Regions from separate parts of the Simplicispira piscis genome, predicted to be linked through region 4. Evidence: predicted binding sites of a transcription regulator. Region 4 holds the regulator's gene; each other region holds the start of a gene.
What was found. The regulator sigma-54, encoded in region 4, starts transcription at its own class of promoters, with help from an activator protein. The targets are predictions, from matches to a motif close to TGGCANGNAANCTGCTTT.
Positions count from the first base shown of each region.

Region 1: a site for sigma-54 is predicted at 947-964, ahead of ACYVOC_RS03615 (TorF family putative porin). Genes of this name have one in related genera too.
Region 2: a site for sigma-54 is predicted at 1,152-1,169, ahead of adh (aldehyde dehydrogenase). Genes of this name have one in related genera too.
Region 3: a site for sigma-54 is predicted at 1,280-1,297, ahead of ACYVOC_RS10130 ([protein-PII] uridylyltransferase). Genes of this name have one in related genera too.

Region 1 covers NZ_BAAGQN010000007.1:67,701-69,890, forward strand. Annotated here, with positions in the region: gene glnK (P-II family nitrogen regulator) at 1-163, opposite strand, end outside; gene ACYVOC_RS03615 (TorF family putative porin) at 177-908, opposite strand; gene ACYVOC_RS03620 (YifB family Mg chelatase-like AAA ATPase) at 1,083-2,190, shown strand, end outside.
Region 2 covers NZ_BAAGQN010000016.1:8,844-11,033, forward strand. Annotated here, with positions in the region: gene adh (aldehyde dehydrogenase) at 1-1,078, opposite strand, end outside; gene ACYVOC_RS12040 (sigma-54-dependent Fis family transcriptional regulator) at 1,425-2,190, shown strand, end outside.
Region 3 covers NZ_BAAGQN010000015.1:107,552-109,741, forward strand. Annotated here, with positions in the region: gene purL (phosphoribosylformylglycinamidine synthase) at 1-158, opposite strand, end outside; gene map (type I methionyl aminopeptidase) at 317-1,132, shown strand; gene ACYVOC_RS10130 ([protein-PII] uridylyltransferase) at 1,306-2,190, shown strand, end outside.
Region 4 covers NZ_BAAGQN010000013.1:9,379-11,568, reverse strand. Annotated here, with positions in the region: gene ACYVOC_RS07430 (M20 aminoacylase family protein) at 1-197, opposite strand, end outside; gene ACYVOC_RS07425 (RNA polymerase factor sigma-54) at 380-1,948, opposite strand; gene lptB (LPS export ABC transporter ATP-binding protein) at 2,148-2,190, opposite strand, start outside.

The sequences.
Region 1 (2,190 bases), on a different contig from region 4:
AGTCCACCACGTACTCGGCGCCGCGGTAGAGCTCGGTATGGCCCTTCTGGCGGCCAAAGCCCTTTACTTCGGTCACCGTGATGCCCTGCACCCCGATGTCGGAGAGGGCCTCGCGCACTTCGTCGAGTTTGAACGGCTTGATGATGGCAGTCACCATTTTCATTTTCAGTTCCTCCTTACAGAGTTTTGGTCAGGGTGACGAGCAGGCGCGACTGGTTGGCGGGTCCGAAATAAGCCTTCTTGTTGGCGCCCGCCACGGCTGCGCCGAGCGAGAGACCGCCGCCAAAGTCGTAGGCCGCGCCGAGGCTGTAATCCATGTAGTTGGGCACGCCCATGTCCTTGATATCGCTGGCAAAGCGCGTGAACCCGACCGAAGCCTTGAGCGTGACCGAGGGCGCCACTTCCTGCGCCACCGAGAACGCCAGGTAGCCCGTGTTGGTGCCCTTGAGGCCCGAGCCTGCCTTGGCACCAGCCCAGCCGAAATAGTCCTTCGACACCGTGTGCGAGTACTTGGCCGTCAGCGGCCCCCAGGTGGTCGCGGCGTACAGCTCGGTGGTGTTGCCTGTGGTGTTGCCGGGATAGAGGTAGGTGAGGGCGCCCAGGTCCCAGTCCAGCGCACCGGCCTTGAATTTGTAGCCGCCGTACAGGTCCATCTCGATGGAGTTGCCGGGCAGCCAGTGCACGCTGGAGTTCCAGTTGCCCACATACCAGCCGGATTCGCCAAAGGCGTAGTCAAAACCGCCCTGCAGCGCAGGCTTGACGGCCCGGGTTTTGCTGGTGTCCTGGTCCTGGCCACGGTACTTGTAGTTGGAGGCCAGGCCCAGGTTGCCGCTGAGCTGCGCGCTGGCCATCAGAGGCATGGCCGCCACAAGGGCGATACCGAGGGTCTTGAGAGATGTGTGGTTCATGGGTCCTCCGGTCAGAAAAAAACAAGCGATAGCCTGTCTACGCACAGACCGTGCCAGGCCTTTCACCGCTACATTCGCAGGGCGGTACATGGCCTTTGCACCGGACTGGTGCATGGCCGCCGGCCATTGCGCCCGCCGCCCGCAAACCGCACTCGTCTGGGGAGAAATACACGCATGAGTCTTGCTTTGGTGCAAAGCCGCGCCCTGCTGGGGTTGCAGGCGCCGCCTGTCACTGTCGAGGTGCACCTGGCCAATGGCTTGCCCAGCTTCACGCTGGTGGGACTGGCCGAGGTCGAGGTCAAGGAGGCGCGTGAGCGCGTGCGCTCGGCGTTGCAAAACGCCGGGCTGGAGTTCCCGCACAACAAGCGCATCACCGTCAATTTGGCTCCGGCCGATTTGCCCAAGGACTCGGGGCGCTTCGATCTGCCCATCGCCCTGGGCATCCTGGCGGCCAGCGGTCAGATCGATGCCGCCCGTCTTGCAGGCTATGAGTTTGCGGGGGAGTTGTCGCTCTCGGGCGAGCTGCGCCCCGTGCGCGGAGCGCTGGCCACCAGCCTGGCGCTGCGTGCGCTGCCCGCCGGGGTGCGGTTGGTGCTGCCGCCGGGCAGCGCCGAAGAGGCCGCGCTGGTGCCCGACGCCCAGGTCTGGCGTGCACGGCATCTGCTGGACGTGGTACAGCAGTTTTTGCCGCCCGGCAGCACGGGTGAAGGCCCGGCGCCCGAGGACAGTGGCTGGACGCGCATGCAGGCTACGCCCCTGCAGACCACGGGTGTCTATGCCGACCTGGCCGATGTCAAAGGCCAGGCCCTGGCCAAGCGCGCCCTGGAGATCGCAGCCGCCGGCGGCCACAGTCTTTTGTTGATGGGGCCGCCTGGCTCGGGAAAATCCATGCTGGCCCAGCGCTTTGCCGGGGTGCTGCCGGATATGACGGTGGACGAGGCGCTGGAGAGCGCCGCCGTGGCCAGTCTGTGCGGCCGGTTTGCACTGGAGCGCTGGGCCCTGCGCCCCACCGGCAGCCCGCACCATACGGCGAGTGCGGTGGCTCTGGTGGGTGGTGGCTCACCGCCGCGCCCGGGCGAGATCTCGCTGGCGCACCATGGCGTACTCTTTTTGGACGAGTTGCCAGAGTTTCCCCGCGCCGCCCTCGAAGCCCTGCGCGAGCCGCTGGAGACGGGCCATATCACTATCTCGCGGGCTGCGCAGCGGGCTCAATTCCCCGCACGTTTTCAGATGATTGCCGCCATGAACCCTTGCCCCTGCGGCTACCGGGGCGCCACGCAGC
Region 2 (2,190 bases), on a different contig from region 4:
TGCCCAATGCAAGATAGGTCTCGATTTTTTTCATCTGCTCAACGGAGGCCTGGGCGCCCATCATGCAGTTGGTGTCAAGTGGGCTGCCCTGCTGGATGGCTTTGACACGTGCCAGAGCGCGTTCCATGAAGCGGTCGTAGACCGATTCCTGGATAAGTGCTCGGGAGGGGCATGTGCAGACCTCGCCTTGGTTGAAAGCAAACAGCACCAGTCCTTCGATGGCTTTGTCAAAGAAGTCGTCATCGGCATTGGCCACGTCGGCAAAGAAGATGTTGGGCGACTTTCCACCCAGTTCCAGCGTGGCCGGAATCAAGTTGTTAGCCGCAGCTTGCGCAATGACTCGTCCTGTGGCGGTGGAGCCCGTAAAGGCAATCTTGGCAATGCGGCGGCTGGACGCCAGCGGCATTCCCGCCTCACGGCCATAACCGTTAACAATGTTCAAAACTCCGGGAGGCAATAGGTCGGCAATCAACTCCATCATGACCAAGATGGATACCGGCGTGGATTCCGCCGGTTTGAGTACCACGCAGTTGCCAGCGGCCAGTGCCGGTGCAAGCTTCCATGCAGCCATCAGAATGGGAAAGTTCCAGGGAATGATTTGGCCAACGACGCCCAGGGGTTCATGGAAATGGTAGGCAATGGTGTCGCCATCGATTTCGCTCAGACTACCTTCCTGAGACCGCAGACAGCCTGCAAAGTAGCGGAAATGATCCGCGGTGAGGGGAATGTCTGCATTCAGCGTTTCACGAATGGCCTTGCCGTTATCCACCGTTTCTACGTAAGCCAATAGTTCCAAGTTTTGCTCGATACGGTCGGCAATTTTGAGGAGAATGTTGGAGCGCTCTGCGGCAGGGGTGCGACCCCATTTTGTCGAGGCGGCGTGTGCGGCATCCAACGCCAGTTCAATGTCTTCTGCAGTAGACCGTGCAGCCTGGGTGTACACCTTGCCGGTGATGGGAGTGACTACATCAAAGTACCCACCCTTCACCGGTGCAACAAACTTGCCGCCAATAAAATTGTCATAGCGGGGTTTGTATTTGATCTTCGCGTCGGGGGAGCCGGGGAGGGCGTACAGCATGGAATGTCTCCTTGAATGAATGTGTTGACCATGAAGCGATCCACGATTCCCGTGGGCAGTCTTCGCAGGACGTTACGCACAATGCATGCCAGCCTTTGTTTGGGTAGTTTGATGGCGTGAAGCCAGTGTTCTTGCTGGTTTAAGGCGAAAGCGAGGCTGTACCGGGTGTCCCAGTGTGCTGCCAGGTGGTACAGGGTGTTGCAAAACAGAACAACTGGGTGGGTTTTCCTGCTGAAACTGAAATACACCCTGGCGCACAATGGGCCTGTCACCATGTATGCCGCAATGGCGACGCCGGAGATGGCGCACCCATCCTGGCCACTGAACCATCAGGAGACAAACGGCCATGCCCCCTTCCGCTCTTCCGGATAGACCCGTTCCGCGTCTGCTCAGGCAGGCACGCCGCCAACTGATGAACAGCGGCAGCCTGCCGCCCGACATGATTCAGTCGGAGTTATCCCGCTCCTGGTTGCGAAGCTGGAATGCCGGTTTACAGCCTTGCGGTCGAACTCCAGGCGTCCCGCATGCTTCTGCTGCACAACTGGCCCGGGCGCTCGAAATTCAGCGTGAATTGGTCGCGCATGCGCGACCAGTGATGGAGTTTTTGTTCGACCAGACACGCGACAGCGACAGCATGGTGGTGCTGGCCGGGACGGACGGCATGCTCTTGCATGCATCAGGAGACCCTCAGTTTGTGGACCGTGCCGAGCGAGTCGCGTTGCGCCCGGGTGCCACATGGCATGAGCAATACCGCGGTACGAATGCGATTGGCACGGCACTTACGGACGATCGTGCGCTGGTTGTGCACGCCGATGAGCATTTTCTTGAGCGCAATGGTTTCCTGACCTGTGCCGCAGCCCCCATTCACGCCCCCGATGGCCATTTGCTGGGTGCACTGGATGTGTCCGGCGACTACCGTGGCTACCATCGTCACACCCTTGGTCTGGTACGGTCGGCCGCGCGAATGATTGAGCACCGGCTGTTTGAGACGCGGCACGACCTGCGCCAATGGGCTGGATTGCGATTGCGTCTTCATGCCCAGCCTGAAGGTCTGGGAACCATGACGGAAGGTTTGTTGGCAGTGCGGGGGGATGGTGTGCTCGTCGGCGCCA
Region 3 (2,190 bases), on a different contig from region 4:
TCGTGCGTCGGGGGTGCATCGGTGGCCACCAGGTGCACAAAGCGGGCCGCAATGCCGGCAATCTTTGGGTGGATGGCTTGGAGTGCGGGCTGGAGTTGCTGCGCGCGAAAGGGGCTGAGGGCGTTGCCGCCCGCGATCGTGGTCAGGTGCAAGGTCACGTTGGCGGCCTGGGTGAGTAGTGAGGGAGGAACGTGCCGGGCGGCGGCCCCGAGATGGCCTTGGCCCGCACGACCGAAGCCCGCCATTTTACCGGGCACCGGCATCACCAGGCCCTTGCCCTGCACGAACCGAAGGGCGATGGGATAATTCCGCCCCTATGAGCATCACTATCAAAGACGCTGCGGACATTGAAGGCATGCGCGTCGCATGCCGCCTTGCTTCGGAAGTACTGGACTACATCGCCCCCCATATCCGGCCGGGCATCACCACGGCAGAAATCGACCGCCTCGGCGCCGAATGCATGGCCCAGCAGGGCACCATCTCGGCCACCGTCGGCTACCAGCCGCCGGGCTACCCGGCCTACCCGGCCTCGCTGTGCACCTCGGTCAACCATGTGGTGTGCCACGGCATCCCGAACGACAAGCCGCTCAAAAAAGGCGACATCGTGAACGTGGACGTCACCGTCATCACCAAAGATGGCTGGTATGGCGACAACAGCCGCATGTACCTGATTGGCGAGTGCTCGATTGCCGCCAAACGGCTGTCGGCCATCACGTTTGAGGCGATGTGGCACGGCATTTTGCAGGTCAAGCCCGGCGCGCACCTGGGCGACATCGGCCACGCCATTCAGAAGTTTGCCGAAGGACATGGCTTTACCGTGGTGCGCGAATTTTGCGGCCACGGCATTGGCAAGGTGTTCCATGAAGAGCCCCAGGTGCTGCACTATGGCCGCCCCGGCACGCTGGAAGAACTCAAGCCCGGCATGGTGTTCACCATCGAACCCATGATCAACGCCGGACGGCGCGAGATCAAGGAGTTTGGCAACGACGGCTGGACCATCGTCACCAAGGACCGCAGCCTCTCGGCACAGTGGGAGCACACCGTGCTGGTCACGCCCACGGGTTACGAGGTGATGACGCTCTCGGCCGGCTCCCCCCCCCTGCCTTCCTTCGTGCAGGCCACGGCCACCTGAAATTATGCCCCCCCTGAGCCGCTTTGCGTCATCCCCAGGGGGACACCCCCAGTGCGGCGGGGCAGCCCTTGCACGGGGCACTGGACCACGCCAGTGTCAAACTTCGGGGGCTGCATGCAGCGCGGTAGCGCAGTCGGAGCAAAGCACGAGCACGGTTATTGCTTAGCAAAGCCATGACCGAACTCCAGAAACTGCGCGACGCTTACCGGCTCCAAAAAAGCGCCCTCCTGGCCTCGCTGCAGGCCTCGGGCTCGTCCACACGCGGCATTCACGCGCTGCTGCGCAAGTTCTCGCGCCTGGCCGACGGACTGCTGTGCACACTCTGGCAACGCGCCGCCCTGCCCCCCGCGCTGACCTTGGTGGCCGTGGGCGGTTTTGGCCGTGAACAGCTGTTTCCGCACTCCGACGTCGATGTGCTGGTGCTGCTGCCCAATGCGCTTGCAGGCGCAGACACCTTGCGCGGCCAGGTGGAAGAATTCATCCGCAGTTGCTGGGACGCGGGGCTGGAGATTGGCTCCAGCGTGCGCACGGTGCAGGAATGCCTGAGCGAGGCTGCAGGCGACGTCACAGTACAGACATCGCTGCTCGAAGCCCGCCGGGTGTGCGGCGATGCAGACCTGTTCACGCATTTTCAGCACCAGTTTGGTGCACAACTCAATCCCCACGCCTTTCTGGTCGCCAAGACGCTGGAGATGCGCCAGCGCCACACCCGCTACGAAAACACCCCCTACGCACTGGAGCCCAACTGCAAGGAATCCCCCGGCGGCCTGCGTGACCTGCACCTCATCCTGTGGGTGGCACGCGCCGCCGGTCTGGGCCGCAGCTGGGAAGAACTGGCCGACAGCGGCCTGGCCACGCCTTTCGAGGTGCGCCAGATCAAACGCAACGAAGCTGTGCTGTTTTTAGTGCGCGCACGCCTGCACGCACTGGCTGGGCGGCGTGAAGACCGGCTGGTATTCGACCTTCAGACCGCAGTGGCCGAATCGCTGGGCTACCGCTCACAGGCGCCGGACGGCTCCCACCTGCCCATGCGCGCCAGCGAAGCCCTGATGCGCCGC
Region 4 (2,190 bases):
TCGCGCCCGTGCACGATACCCACCACCCCGGTGGTTCCCATGCCGCGGTGAATGGGAATGCCCCAGTCGGCCAGGTTTTGCGCCACCAGATCGGCGGTGCGCAATTCCTCGAAGCACAGTTCGGGATGGGCGTGGATGTCGCGGCGCACCGCAGCAATGAGTGCTGCCTGGGCAGCGATGGAGTCGATGACTTTCATGGACGGTAGCTCCTTCTTCGCAACAGTCTACCCATGCCAGGGACGCAGGTGGGCCAGGAGCAAACTCTGCCCAGCACGGCGAATGGTTATCAACCCCCAGCACGGCGACGCCACGGGCCCTTGCCATCACGCGGCAACCGCTGGTTCGCGGTCATCGGCCCGCCAACACCGCGCACCTGCGTCTACAGCGCCTTGCGCAAAGTGGTTGTGGGTATCTTGAGCGCTTCGCGGTATTTGGCCACGGTGCGGCGTGCACACTCGATGCCCTGTTCCTTGAGCATTTCTGCCAACTGGTTGTCGGACAGCGGCTTGGCAGGGTTTTCGGCGGCGACGAACTGCTTGATGAGCGCGCGCACGGCCGTGCTCGACGCATTGCCGCCGGTGTCGGTGCCCAGGCCCGAGCCGAAAAAATACTTGAGCTCGTAAGTGCCCTGCGGCGTGGCCATGTATTTGGCCGTGGTCACGCGCGAGATGGTGGATTCATGCAGGCCCAGCTCGTCGGCGATATCGCGCAACACCAGCGGCCGCATGGCCAGTTCGCCATGCACGAAAAAATTTTTCTGCCGCTCGACGATGGCGCGCGAGACACGCAAGATGGTGTCAAAGCGCTGCTGGATGTTCTTGATGAACCAGCGCGCCTCCTGCAGTCGCTGCTGCAAGGCCTGGTGTCCATCCCCCCCTTTGTGGCCGCGCAGGGCTCCGGCATAGATGTCGTGCACACGCAGGCGCGGCATCACATCGGGGTTGAGCTGCACATTGAACTGCTGGCCACTGCGGCCCACACGGGTCACGAGCACATCGGGAATCACGATGTTGCGCTCCACATCAGCAAAGCGACGCCCGGGGCGCGGTTCGAGCCGGGCGATCAGGGCCATGGCGGCGCGCGTGCGCTCTTCGCTGGTGCCACACAGCGCAACGAGGCGGCGCACATCACGGCGTGCCAGCAACTCCAACGGTTGCCGACAGATGCACAGCGCGTTCTGCACTGTGCTGGGATTTTCAACGCCGTCCTGGAGCAGTGCCTGGAGTTGCAGGGTGAGGCATTCCGCCAGATTGCGCGCCCCCACACCGGAGGGCTCCAGACTTTGCAGCAGCCGCAGCGCCACGGTGAAGCGGTGCACCAGCTCTTCGATCTGCTCCAGATCGCTCTCGCCTGCCAGCCCCAGGGCCAGGGATTCCAGGGAATCCTCCAGATAACCGTCGTCGTTCAACGATTCGATCAGGTATTGCAGCGCAGCCCGGTCCAGTGCCGACAGGCGCAGCGCCAGTGCCTGTCGGTGCAGAAATGCCGTGAGCGACTCATGGCCATGCGCCAAATCGGCAGCGTCGGCTTCGCTGTCGCCATCGCTGCTGCCGTTGTTGCGCGCAGGGGCGTCGCCCCCCCATTCGCCATCGTCTGCGGCCATCTCCGTGGTGCCGTCGCCGCCCCAGTCGGGTTCATCGGAGGCACCCACAGAATCCGCATCATTTCTGCCTTCAAGGCTTGATGTACTTACGCCATCAGCTCCTGAATAAATAGCAACCTCAGCCGCCGCATCGTCCCCTTGTGCTGGTACGTCGGACTGGGCCAGACCGAACTCCTCGCGCGGCGCATCTTCCGTATTGCGTTCGAGGAAAGGGTTTTCATCGAGCATCTGCTCGATTTCCTGCGACAGCTCTTGCGTGGAAAGTTGCAGCAGGCGGATGGATTGCTGCAGCTGCGGCGTCAGTGCCAGATGCTGCGAAACGCGCAGTGAGAGACCGGGCTTCATGAGAGCACTTTCACCCGGGCCAGCAATGGTTTTGCCGCCCGGCCGCCCCAAGGCAAAACGCGACCCCCTTGGGGGGCAGCGACCACACAAAGTGAGGGAGCGTGGGGGCTATGTTTTGCCGCCGGGCCGCCCCCAAGGCAAAACGCGGCCCCCTTGGGGGGCAGTGACCACACGAAGTGAGGGAGCGTGGGGGCCACACTCACATCCGGAAATGCTCGCCCAGGTACACGCGGCGCACCTCG